DNA from 3 places in the Sporomusa termitida genome. Region 2 is predicted to be linked to each of the others. Evidence: riboswitches for the same ligand, from Rfam matches in the RefSeq annotation. Region 2 holds a riboswitch; each other region holds the start of a gene.
What was found. A riboswitch is a leader RNA that binds a small molecule or an ion and turns the genes downstream of it on or off. The one in region 2 is predicted to bind cyclic di-GMP.
Positions count from the first base shown of each region.

Region 1: another riboswitch for cyclic di-GMP. It lies ahead of gspE (type II secretion system ATPase GspE); the one in region 2 lies ahead of SPTER_RS05565 (methyl-accepting chemotaxis protein).
Region 3: another riboswitch for cyclic di-GMP. It lies ahead of SPTER_RS01245 (methyl-accepting chemotaxis protein); the one in region 2 lies ahead of SPTER_RS05565 (methyl-accepting chemotaxis protein).

Region 1 covers NZ_CP036259.1:1,803,351-1,807,596, reverse strand. Annotated here, with positions in the region: gene SPTER_RS08115 (type IV pilus twitching motility protein PilT) at 1-309, opposite strand, end outside; gene gspE (type II secretion system ATPase GspE) at 364-2,040, opposite strand; cyclic di-GMP riboswitch class II at 2,144-2,226, opposite strand; gene SPTER_RS08105 (shikimate dehydrogenase) at 2,366-3,232, opposite strand; gene SPTER_RS08100 (carbon-nitrogen family hydrolase) at 3,264-4,043, opposite strand; gene SPTER_RS08095 (YqeG family HAD IIIA-type phosphatase) at 4,054-4,246, opposite strand, start outside.
Region 2 covers NZ_CP036259.1:1,239,439-1,243,684, reverse strand. Annotated here, with positions in the region: gene SPTER_RS05565 (methyl-accepting chemotaxis protein) at 1-1,477, opposite strand, end outside; cyclic di-GMP riboswitch class I at 1,591-1,678, opposite strand; gene SPTER_RS05560 (flavodoxin family protein) at 1,785-2,636, opposite strand; gene SPTER_RS05555 (peptidase C39 family protein) at 3,358-4,074, opposite strand; gene SPTER_RS25260 (hypothetical protein) at 4,157-4,246, opposite strand, start outside.
Region 3 covers NZ_CP036259.1:254,616-258,861, forward strand. Annotated here, with positions in the region: gene SPTER_RS01235 (PAS domain-containing protein) at 1-610, shown strand, start outside; gene SPTER_RS01240 (HD-GYP domain-containing protein) at 883-1,938, shown strand; cyclic di-GMP riboswitch class I at 1,950-2,039, shown strand; gene SPTER_RS01245 (methyl-accepting chemotaxis protein) at 2,155-4,188, shown strand.

The sequences.
Region 1 (4,246 bases), 560 kb from region 2:
CGCGATCCGCTCATTTACCACCCGGATAGCAATGGCGGCCGAGCCCCGCTGCCGGAATGCGTTTACCCGGAACCGGCTCAGGCCGGGGATGGCAAAGGAAAAATCAAGCTCACCGGTCTGCCAGAATTTCTCCTGCTGTTCCGGCGAGGCAATGGCCTCCAGCATTGTCCGGGTATCCTGCACCGTTAACGGTGCCGCATCAGTCCGGACCAGGCTGCCATTAAGGCGCAGCACGGGCGGTACGCCGACTGTAATATGTACATCAGAGGCTCGTTTCTCAACTGCGGCCCTCAGTAGTGCTTCCATCATCAAGGTATCCTCCATTATCTACGGCAATGACTGCTTACATTTGAAGTAACCGCGCTACAGACCGGCATAGGCCACCCGCATGACCTCTTCCACCGTGGTGAGGCCGGCCAGCGCTTTCCCGATCCCATCCTGACGCATCGACAGCATCCCCTGGCTTTTGGCGGCCAGCGCAATTTCATCGGCCGAGGCCCGCCTGGTAATCAATTCTCTGATGACTGATGTCACCGGCATGACCTCATGAATCCCCATCCGGCCCTTGTAGCCGGTAAAGCCGCAGGCTGCGCAGCCTGTGCCCCGCTGCAGGCATAAGGGCTGGTCCGGGGCCAGGCCGAGAAACAGCCGTTCCAGGGAGTCAGCCGCCGGTGTATAGCTGGTTTTGCATTCCGGGCAGATGCACCGGACTAAACGCTGGGCCAGTACGCCCAGGATGGAGGAAGCGGCCAGAAAAGGCTCGACCCCCATATCGATCAGCCGCGTAATCGCCCCCGGGGCATCGTTGGTATGCAGGGTGCTTAACACCAGATGACCGGTCAGCGCCGCCCGAATAGCGATATCGGCGGTTTCCGTGTCCCGGATTTCGCCGACCATCACAATATTCGGGTCCTGACGCAATATAGACCGCAAGCCCAGGGCAAAGGTCAGGCCGGCCCGGGGATTGACCTGGACCTGGTTGATACCGTCCAAACGGTATTCAACAGGATCTTCCACCGTAATTGTATTCTTGCTGATGGTGTTAATTTCTCCCAGGGTTGAGTAGAGGGTTGTCGTTTTGCCTGATCCGGTTGGGCCGGTGACCAGAATCATGCCGTAAGCCTGGGTGTACAGGCGGCGGAAGGTCTGCAGGTTATCAGGGGCAAACCCCAGCTTGCCGACATCCAGGATGACAGTCTGCTTGTCGAGAATCCGCATAACCACCTTTTCGCCCAGAATGGTCGGCAAGGTCGATACCCGGATATCAATATCACGGCCGGCTTCGGTAATCTTGATCCGGCCATCCTGGGGCAGGCGCCTTTCGGAGATATCCATGCCGCCGGTAATCTTGATCCGGGACACAATGGCGGCCTGGATATCGCGGGTAAAGGACGCCACTTCCCGGAGCACCCCGTCAATCCGGAACCGGACCCGCAGTGTTTTTTCCTGCGGTTCCAGGTGGATATCGCTGGCCCGTTCCCGCACCGCCTGGCTGAACAGCGAGTTAACGATGCCGATAATCGGCGCGTCATCAGCGGTTTGGACCTGGGCCATAGGCGCAGCTTCATCCGGCTTTAACTGATTAACTGCTTTTTCGACTAAGTCATTAACCCCATAGTATTGACTGATGGCCCGCATAATCTCCCGCTCCGCAGCAATAACCGGTTCGACCTCACACCCGGATGCCATCCGGACATCGTCAATGGCAAAAAAATTAGTCGGATCAACCATTGCCAGTGTAAGTCTATGCCCCTCTTTTTTTACCGGGATAATCTGATAGCGTTCAGCCAAAGCAACCGGAATGGTCGCCACAATTTCGCGGGCCAGAGCCATACCGGCAAGCTCCACATGCGGCACACCGAGCTGAAATTCCAGGACCTCGATAATATTGTTTTCTGTTATGTAACCCAGATTAATGAGGACCTTCCCCAGCCGCTCGCCGGTTTGCTTTTGCACAGTCAGGGCTTTGTCCAGTTGCTCCCGGGAGATCAGGCCGGCTTCAATCAGCAGATCACCTAACCGTTTGCGGTTGTTTAACATATATGCGCTCCATTATTTTATAGTCCGCAAAAAACTAATTTTGCTCCCAGTGGCTGAGGTGGTGTAGGAAAAAATGAAAACAACCGGCCAAGCAAAATATAACTATTTTTGCGGCCGGTTGCACTACTCGCTCCCCCTGGTCTAAGTGCCCAAATACAGACCAGAATTCATTGCTCCGTTATGCTGATAACAACAAGGTTGCAGATTTTTTATTAAAGTATATTCGCCTGACAATTTACAATTCCTGCATTTTTTTGTTAAGGTTATATAAACTTTAATAAATTTAAACAGCTATAAAAAGTATAATTGATAATGACTCTCATTGTCAAGATGGATTACCGCTTAATCCTGCCAGTAAGGCCTGGCGCATAACCGGCAGCGGCGCCGGAACCCCTGTCCACAGTTGAAAAGCAAGCGCCCCCTGTTCCAGCAGCATCCCCTCGCCGGTAACCACAGTATGGCCACGCCGGCTGGCTTCGGCCAAAAAACCGGTTTGCAGCGGATTGTAGACAAGATCGGAGATCACTGCTGTCGGCTTAATATGCGCCCAGGCCAGCGGCGGCTGGCTTGCACTGTCCGGATACATGCCTAAGGGGGTGGTGTTGACAATAATATCGGCCTTAGCCACTGTTTCTGCAAATGCCGCTGAGTCCCAGCCGCTGCTGTTCACCGGTGTCCCGGTGCCGGCAAATAGCCCGGCAACCGCGGCTGCCCTGGCCGTATCCCGGGCGCCAATACCGACGGCAGCAATGCCGCCTTCAACCAAACCGGCCACTACAGCCCGGGCGGCCCCGCCTGCCCCCAAAACAACAGCATGTTTCGCCTTGACAGCAACCCCGGCTGACAGCAGTGAGCCGATGTAGCCGCCGGCATCGGTGTTATAGCCAATCAGCCGGCCGGCGCTGATAACGACCGTATTCACCGCCCCTGCCAGGCGGGCACTGTCATCAAGGTCATCAAGGCAGTCAATAATAGCCACTTTGTGCGGGATAGTGACATTAACGCCGCTAAAGCCCAGGGCCGCTAACCCGGTTACCGCCTGGGGCAGCAACGCCGGTGGTGTGGGCAGCGGCAGATAGACATAGTCAAGACCGCTGGCCGCAAAGGCCGCATTGTGCATGGCCGGGGACAGGGAATGACTGAGCGGCCAGCCCAGTAATCCAACTTTTTGTGTTTTAGTCGTTATGATCATAATTTCTCCTTTACTCCGGCCCTATGCCCTTTTAACAGGAATAAAGATCAGGCCGGCGGTCGGCAAAAGTCAGCATATCCTTGCGGGCCCCGGCCACCCGGGCCGGATCGATTTCACCATAAATAATTGTTTCCCGGTCATCCCCTTCGGCGATGATCACTCCTTCCGGATCAACAAGCAGCGAATGTCCGTAAAAAGGGCTGCCTTTATGCTCACCCACACAGTTTACGGCACAGATATACAGGTGGTTTTCAATCGCCCGGGCCTGGACCAAGGTCCGCCAGTGGTGGCCCCGGGCCGCCGGCCATCCGGCCGGCACAAACACAGCCTGAGCCCCCTGCAATGCCAGTGAGCGGAATAATTCGGGAAACCTGAGATCATAGCAAATTGCCACTCCGGCCGTCATCTTGTCCAGTGACAGCAGCCCAAGTTTAGTGCCGGGGGCAAAAAAATGCTCTTCGCCATACATACTGAACAGGTGTACCTTCTCATAGCTGTTAATGATAGTGCCCTGCCGGTCTATTACCATTGTGGTGTTATAGGTCCGGCCATTACGACTGACGGGAACAGAGCCGGCAATGATGTTTACGTGATGTTTGCGGGCAATCCCGGCCAATTGGGTCATCAGCGGCCCGTCGATATGTTCAGCAGCCTGAGCCACATTTTTAAGAGCATAGCCGGTTGTCCATATCTCCGGCAAGATAATGACATCGGCTTTATCAGCAGCCTCTTCAACAAGTGCGAGGCCTTTGTTTTTATTGCCTGCCACATCACCGGCCACGATCTCCATTTGCAGCATTGCGATCTTCATCAATACCCTCCTATAGACGCCCGCTGGCCCGCAACAGGCGGATGGCCAGTTTTTCAAACTGCCGGGTAATCTTAGTGCCGATAAATTCCTGCGACGCCAGCGGCTGCACCCAGATTGTGAATAAACCAAGCCGGTTACCGCCCAGCATATCGGTAAATAGCTGGTCGCCGACCACGGCAACCTCAGCCGGAGTCAGCCCCAGC
Region 2 (4,246 bases):
TCTCCTGGGAGCTTTGCGTTAATTCGCCAATCGTGGCCTGGGTAATGTCTGTGTTTCTGCCAATTTCATTCATCTGGCCTACGGCCTGATCCACAGACTGACGGCCTTGCCTGGCAGCCTCCGCCGTGTCTTCCGCAATATGAGACAGTTCCTGGGTCGCATGCGATATCTGATTTACCTGGTCAGCCATTGCCTGGGACTGGTCAGTGATCTGGCTCACAACAGCGACCTGGTTTTCGGCCGCCTGGGCGATTTCCGTAATCGAACCGGCGACCTGATTAGCGGCATCGGCCGACTGGTGCGCACTGGCCGTTAACTCTTCACTGGAAGCGGCCAGTGCTTCGGACTGGGAAAGAACATTGGTTACCAGGGTCCGCAAACTATCGCGCATTTGCCGGAAACCTTGCGCCAGCTGGCCCACTTCATCCTGACTAAAGACGCTGGCCGGCTGCGCACGCAGATCCCCCCGGGCCAATAGCAGGCATTCGTCCCGCATCAGCGCAATTGGCTTCGTCAGCCTTTTACTGAGCAGGATGATAAACAAGGCGGCTAAAACAACACAAAGCAGGGAGCCGCTCAGCATGGCATAGGTGAAGGTAGTCATAGCCTGCGTGGCTTCAACCGCCGGCGCGGTTACAATCAAAATCCACTGTTGCCCACCCGCTAGCTGGATTGGTGTAAAAACACCGATTCTGGTAACACCGTCAACAAATTTATAGGTTCCCCGCACAGGCTTGCCGGTTTCGGCCGCCGTTGTAAACAGACTGATAAAATGATCGTCAAGCTCGGCTTCTTTGGTATTGAGCGCCGGGTCCAGCTTTTTTTCGGTGAAGCTTATTTTACCGACAAGCTCCGGCAGTTTGGGGTGAATAATGAGTTTGCCGGTTTTGTCGGCAATCGCCCCATAGCCGGTGGTCAGAAACTGCATATCGGCAATCAGTTCCGTCAGTTTCGCCAGCGAAACAGTACCGGTTAACACGCCGGTAAGCTGATCGTTATGCACCAGCGGTACAGCCACATTCACAGCGACCTTGCCGGTGGTTTTGGAAACCAGCACATCAGAAACCACCGTTTTTTGGGTAGCCACAACCTGCCTGAAATATTCCCGTTCGCCCAGTTGGGTAGTCGTGCCGTCCGGGCGCAGGGCGGCGCCGTCGGTGGCAATGTAGGTTACATTCTCCAAATTCCCCAGGCGTTTGGCGCAATCCTGCAGGGCCGCCTGCAACTGCTGCCTGTCGGCCGGATTATATAAGGCTTTGTTTGTTGAAAAAGCCTCCAGCTGCAGTGCCGCTCCCTGCACATAGGACTCAATACGGTTGGAATAATCACTGCCGGTTGCCACTGCATTCTCATCAATGCTTGTTGTCAGGGCTTCTTCGGCCAGGTAATAATTCACCCCCAGCAATAATCCGAAAGTCAGCATGAAAAAAGGCAGTAAGACGAGCAACAGCTTGGTTCTGATACTTGTAATCTTCATAGTAACCTGTCCTTTCATAACATAATATTTTATTATTGATCCTGGTAAAGCTCTGTACTGACTGTCATTTGGCCATTACTGGCGGCGGCAAATGAAAAGACTGCCAGGATGCAGATTGCAACCTGGCAGTCTTGAGCGCAAACAGCTTGTAGACCCACGGCTTTGCGTCCCTATCTTTCGATAAGTTTGCCAACTTAGTATCAACGTATACAGTAATCCATGTTCTCTTTTTAACTTATTTCGAAATTTTTCCGCAAAATCCTGCTAAATTTAGTTAATTACTTTCAAATTCTAACATAAAACGACTTTAGGTAGAACCCGGTTTCAGCCAGTAATCGGGGTCTTTATATTGCTGCTGAATGGCAGCCACTTGTTTCCGGTTGCTGATAAATTCATTTTTGGCCTGAGTCAGCAGTTCCCCATGGGCTGTCATTCCGGCCAGGGAAAAACGCTGCCGGGTCCGGGGGACACAGGTGATGGCAAATTGCCCGTCAGCAACCGCCCATTCACCGCCGGCACCACAGAACACACACCGCCACTTGGCTTTATGCTGAATCTGCAACAGACTGCTGCCGCAATCCGGGCAATATACCTGATCCGGCTCGGCAAAATCTACGACTGTATTATCGGCCAGCGACTTAGCCAGCTTCTTAACGGCGGCCAGTGATGTTGCCTCGGCAGCATCACCGGGCAGGGTAGCCTTGACAAGCAGGGTCCCGCTTACCTGCAAGCCCAGGAAACGGGCAAAATGCATAGTTGCCTCCCGGGCGTACCCCTCCCAGTCTTTTATGCCGTAAGGTATGACAATCACACACTGCTTAGCGGTAAAATACTCAGGGCCATTGTTTAAAATGGATATCAGGCGGTCATTAATCTGTTTTAAGACAGTATGCTGGCCCAGGAAATATACCGGTGCGGCAATAATGATCTTATCGGCGGCCCGGAGCTGATCTAAAAAAAAGTTCAGATCATCATTGAGAATGCATCTTTTCTCCTTCGGCAGACAGGCATAACAGGCCTTACAGCGCTCAATGACCAGATCATTGAGATTGATCATCCCTTTCTCCCAGGTATCTGGCAGCACAGCCAGCATTTCTTTCACGACGATCTCCGAATTGCCAACCCGCCGGGGCGAGGCAACGATCCCTAGTACTCTCATTGCAATTCTCCTGTCAGTAAATTCGCTATTTAATTATTTTATCATTTTATTTTATCCTGTTCTACCATTCCCCTTGTATATCCTAAAAAATTGCTTGACGGATAATCCGGGGATGACTATACTTTGTATTAAGCTTTACAAGTTTACAATATGAAATAACCAGTAAAAGTGATGAGGGAGACAAGCTTGCCGCGGCGTTGCAGAGAACTGACGGATGGTGCGAGTCAGTAACAAACCGGTATAGACTAATCACTCCTGAACTGCAAAGCCCAACGGCCAGTGTTTTTGCGGCCAAGTAAGCTTCGCCGGACTCGGCTCCAACGAGTGCAACCGTTATTTGCTTAGGGTTGTTTGACCTGACGAGAAAACCGCTGTTCATACAGACGGTTAATGAGGGTGGTACCGCGGGATTAATCTCTTGCCCCTTAGATTTATTCTAGGGGATAAGGGATTTTTTTATTGTCCTGCGCGCGGCAGTTTTTCCCTGTTTTAGCATTTATATTTTTTCAGGAGGTCATTATGAGACAAAAGCTACTCAACTCATTACGGCTGGCAAGCGGCCATCATGACCACTGCCGCCTTGGCGGTTGTTGGTATGTTCGCCTGGCTGCCGGTCAGGCCTGAACGCCCGTTAGTCCCCAAGCCGGTGGTGGCGGGCCGGCCCCTGTCTGAGTTATAATAAGCAAAGCAACCAGCCTTGCAAGCAGGCTGGTTGCTTTGCTTACTGCCGCCGGGGGACAGCAATAATATATACATTGTTTACTATATTGCCCGGATTTAAATACTTGGCATCAAACCACATATCCCGGAACCGCCAGGCATTAAAGGAAGAAATTCCGTCCGGGTTGTTGTCAGCCGTCCACTGGACAGCCGGATCGGCAAAGAAGATGGAATCAACACCCCGGGACGGTGATTCGGAGGCGGCATAGTAGCCGGTGACAACCACCCAGTGGCCGCCCCAGTCGATCCACTCCACCAGGGTGGGAATTCCCCGCGCCAGGTTTTCCCGCAGCAGCTCCAGGGTGCCGTCATACCCGAGCGTCACCTCAAAACCGTTGCTCTTTAACCAAGCTTCTATCTGCTGCGGAGGAGTACCGGGGTTTTTATGGCCCAGGCCGCCGGTCCCCATCTCCCGGGCAAGCCGCATTTCCGTGTCATGGTTCATGGCTTCGTCACTTAATATATTATACCAGTGTAACAGCGACATGACAGCCGCCGGACCACAGGTATAGTCAGTTGTTTGCTGATAGCCTTTGACACCCAGGGACAGGTAATAGGGATTGGGTTTCATTTCGTAATAGTTGGCAGCACCGGTTGAGTCTGGACGCGGCAGGGTAGTTACTTCTCCTGCCAGCCGGGCCGTGGTAAGGCAGGCAAGAAAAACCAGGCCAACCAAAATAGTCTTCCAGCGCCCAACATTCACCTGTCTGATAACCATGCAACCCCTCCTTAATTTTATATATGCTTTTGCATATAATTGTAGAAGAGGGCGGCCAAGGGGCGTCAGACCGGAATATTTCTTACACAGCGAATTTATTAACCGCTTCTCTGAGCTCCATTGCCAGTTTAGCCAATACCTGGTTTGACGTTGCAATTTCCTCCATTGATGC
Region 3 (4,246 bases), 980 kb from region 2:
AGTCTGGGTGGCAGAAAAAGAGATTGGCTGCACCTGGAAATTTAACGATGATATTATTCTGCTGGTGATGGTGGCAGCAGCCGGTCTAACCAGCAAACAAAGGCAAATTGATTTTGCCAATCAGCTGATTAGCGAAATGAAGGTGCTTTTTCCTCATATCAGTGCCAAAATCGGCATTTCCGGTACATCCGGGACTCCCATCAGGTTCAGGGACAGCTATGAAAAAGCAAACCGGGCGGTTATTGTCGCCGCTTCCAATTGCGCGCAAGTGGTGCATTGTGATGATATCGGGATTTATGAAGTCGCATTTCAGCTGCTCCATGATGAAAATACCTGCGCGCTTGTGCAGAATACGATCGGTCGTCTTGCCGAATATGACCAGGTACGGGGCAGTAATCTATTATTTACGCTGGAATTGATACTGGAGGAGATAAATCTCAAGGCCGTATCACAGAAGCTTTTTATCCATCATAATACGGTCATTTGGCGAAAAAGGCGGATTGAGGATTTTTTGGGGATGTCGCTGGATAAAATGGAGACTAAGGTGTTGCTGATATTGTATTTAAAGATTTGGAAATTACAGAAAGCGGAAACAGGTGAGAACAGATGAATTCATCGCAAAACAGTTTATTGTTATACGGCAACAACAGGTACCGGTTTTTTTTGTACCATACTCCAATAGTATTAGCAAAGAAAGTATTGTAGAATTATGTATGAATTTGAAATAATATGCGGGATTTTGATTGTTCCCGGGCATGCCGCTTTACCACATAGCTGTAATAGCAGAAAATCTACAATAGGCGGGTTGAAACTCACTCGGAATAATTAAGTACCTGGCTGTTGTGACTAGTTAGGTACTATTTTATTTGAACGGAGGATAAGATGTTTCCGAACCAACACTTATTACGGCTAGAAGAACTTAAGCCAGGTATGATAGTCGCGCAGCCGGTTCTGTCTGATACAGGACAAGTTTTGTTGGAACAAGGTGTATTTTTGACAGAGGACTATATTGACAATCTTAGCAACTGGAAAATATCACAGGTTAGTATTGTGTTGCCTAATAAAAGCTTATCGTCAAATTGCCGGTTTTTTAGTATATATAAAGATACCCTTGCATCAGTAGAGGAAACCTTTAAAAAAGTCAGGGCTTTTAAAGAAGTGCCAATTGCCGAGTGTAAGGAATTAGTCGAAAACTACATTGAACTGATGGTCAACATTACCGGGGTCATAGATGATTTGCATAATGTTAAAGCCCACAATGAATATACCTTCAAACATTCTCTTAATGTGGCAATCATCGCCGGCATTATTGGCAAATGGCTGGGATTTACCGAAAAAAATCTGAAAGACATCATCTTAGCAGGACTGTTACACGATATCGGCAAGGTTCTAATCCCTGAAGACATACTGGATAAGCCGGGCAAGCTTACACCGGAAGAGATGGCGGTTGTCAGAGCCCATCCTACCCACGGGTATCATTTACTGGACGACTGCTTTGACATAACGGAAGAAGTAAAGCTGGGGATATTGCAGCATCATGAACGGGAAGACGGCAGTGGTTATCCGCTGGGTTTAGCCCGGGAAAAGATCCATACCTACGCAAAAATTGTTGCTATTGCCGATATTTATGATGCAATGAGTACCGAGCGGGTGTATAGGAAGAAAGTGCTTCCCTTCACCGTCGTGGAGGTTATTCTAGATCAGATGTATGATAAGCTTAATCCCCAGATCTGCCTGATCTTTCTGGCTCACATCCGTGGCTTTCTCATCGGCAGCTCGGTGCTGTTAAATGATGGCAGCAAGGCCAAGGTAGTGCTGTTAAACGGACTGTTAAAATTAAGGCCGGTCGTTCAACTGGAAAGCGGTGATTTAATTGATCTTGACAGGGAAAAAAATCTTGAGGTTGTTACCATTCTGGATGAAGTAAACGCCGTATAATGCAGTTCCCAACAAAATATTGGCAAACTTACTGAAAGGTAGGGACGCAAAGCCATGGGTCTAATGGATGGGTGACATTCTATGACTGCCAGGTTGCTATTGTTCTAACGGAAATATTCGTCAGCCTTGGCAACAGGCATATGACGATTTTTTAATTTGAGCATGTTGCTCATGTGCTGTTGACAATATTAAATTAATTTAGAGGGAGACGTAAAAATGAAAATAAAAAAGATTCAATCACGCCTATTGCTGGTATTGCTGCCACTTGTGGTAGTAGCCCTAAGTGTATTAGCCGGAGTTAGTTATTATCTTTCCAACAAATCACTGTCAGCAAGCATTGATGAAACTGCTATGTCAATGGGAACTGACTATGCCCGGCGGGTGCAGGCCGACATGAGCCTCCTGATTTCCCAGCTGGAGGGTCTGGCCAGTGTTCAGCAGGTGAGTGCCGGGACTGATAAGACTCAGATTGGGCAGGTGCTGGCAGAATTCCAAACACGGATTAAGAGTTTTGATGCCGTTATTTTTATCTTACCCGATGGCGCCGGTATTTCCGGTACCGGCGATGCGGCTACCTATGGTGAACGCGACTATTTTAAAAAGGTATTGGCAACAAAGGCAGCGGTCGTCTCCGATCCTTTGGTATCCAAGGCAACCGGGAAGCTGGCGGTCGTTCTGGCGGTACCGGTTACACAGGAAGGCCGTCTGACCGGGGTGCTTGTCGGCACATTTTCCATGGCAAGGCTGACAGACATGATTAAAGACCTGCAGTTTCTGGATACCGGTTATGGTCAGCTTAGTGATGATTCGGGTATCATTATTGCCCATCCCAAACGGCCTGAACTTGCCGGTAAACTGAATATCGCAGAGAAGAAGGTGAATCCCGAGCTTAAATTGCAGCAACCCGAACTTGATGATCGTCTGATTAATTTGTTTAAGGAGGCAGTTCAGTCAGGGCAGCAGGCCCGGGGGGTATATCGCTTTAATGATAATGTGGAGAGGATCAGTGTCTCCACACCGGTCGAGCTGCCTGGCGGTAAACGCTGGGTAATGATGGTGGCAGCACCGCAAGCCGAGGCTACCAGGCCAACCGATGCTCTGGCGAGGACTATGCTGATTATTGCTGTTTTATGTATAGTTATTGCTACCGCCGGTATTATTATAATTGCCAGATATATTGCCAAACCTATTTCCCTGATTCGAGATGAATGCCTGCTGCTGGCGCAGGGGGATTTACGGGAGCGGGAGGCTAAAATTTTTTCTGAAGATGAGATTGGTCAATTGGCCAAAGGCTTCAGGGAGATGCGGGAAAACCTGCGTACGCTTGTCGTCAGGGTCCACTCTCAGTCTGAGCAGGTAGCCGCTTCCAGTGAAGAGCTGACGGCCAGTGCCGACCAATCGGCACTGGCTGCCACTCAAGTCGCGGTCGCCATCACGGCTGTGGCAGCCGGGGCGGGAGACCAACTGGCGGCAGCAAATGAAACGGCAGCAGTGGTTGAAGCAATGTCCGCCAGCATTCAGCAGGTGGCGGCAACCGCCAATGGGGTAGCCGGCCAATCCTCACAGGCAGCCGGTAAAGCCAATGAAGGCAAGGCTGCGGTCGATAAAGCGGTGTATCAAATGACGCAAATCGAAGAGACTGTCAATAATTCAGCCCAGGTAGTGAGTGAGCTGGGGGAACGGTCACGCGAGATTGGCCAGATTGTTGCTACTATTTCCGGTATTGCCGGCCAGACCAATTTGTTGGCTCTTAATGCGGCTATTGAGGCGGCCCGGGCCGGTGAGCAGGGACGGGGCTTTGCCGTTGTGGCTGAAGAGGTACGCAAGCTGGCCGAGCAGTCCCAGGCCGCTACGGAGCAAATTGCCGCCTTGATTGGCGGCATTCAGGGGGACACCGGGAAAGCGGTACAGGCGATGGATGCCGGTACCCGCGAAGTCAAACTGGGAGCAGCGGTGGTCAATGCTGCCGGCCAGGCTTTTCAGGAAATCGTGGTGCTCGTAACCCAGGTATCCGAGCAGGTAACAGAAATATCCACCGCGATTGAGCAGATGAAACTTGGCAGCCAGCAGATTGTCGGCTCGGTAAAGCGGATTGACAACCTGAGCAAAACCGCCGCCGGAGAAGCTCAGGTTGTGTCGGCGGCCACCGAGGAGCAGTCGGCAACGATGGAGGAAATCGCCGCTGCCAGTCAAAGCCTTGCCCACCTGGCAACAGACCTGCAGGAAGCTGTGAGAAAGTTCCTTGTGTAACATATGCCTGCTCTGCCAGCCTGCAGTGTCCTGAAAAATTTGACAGGGTGTAATCCAC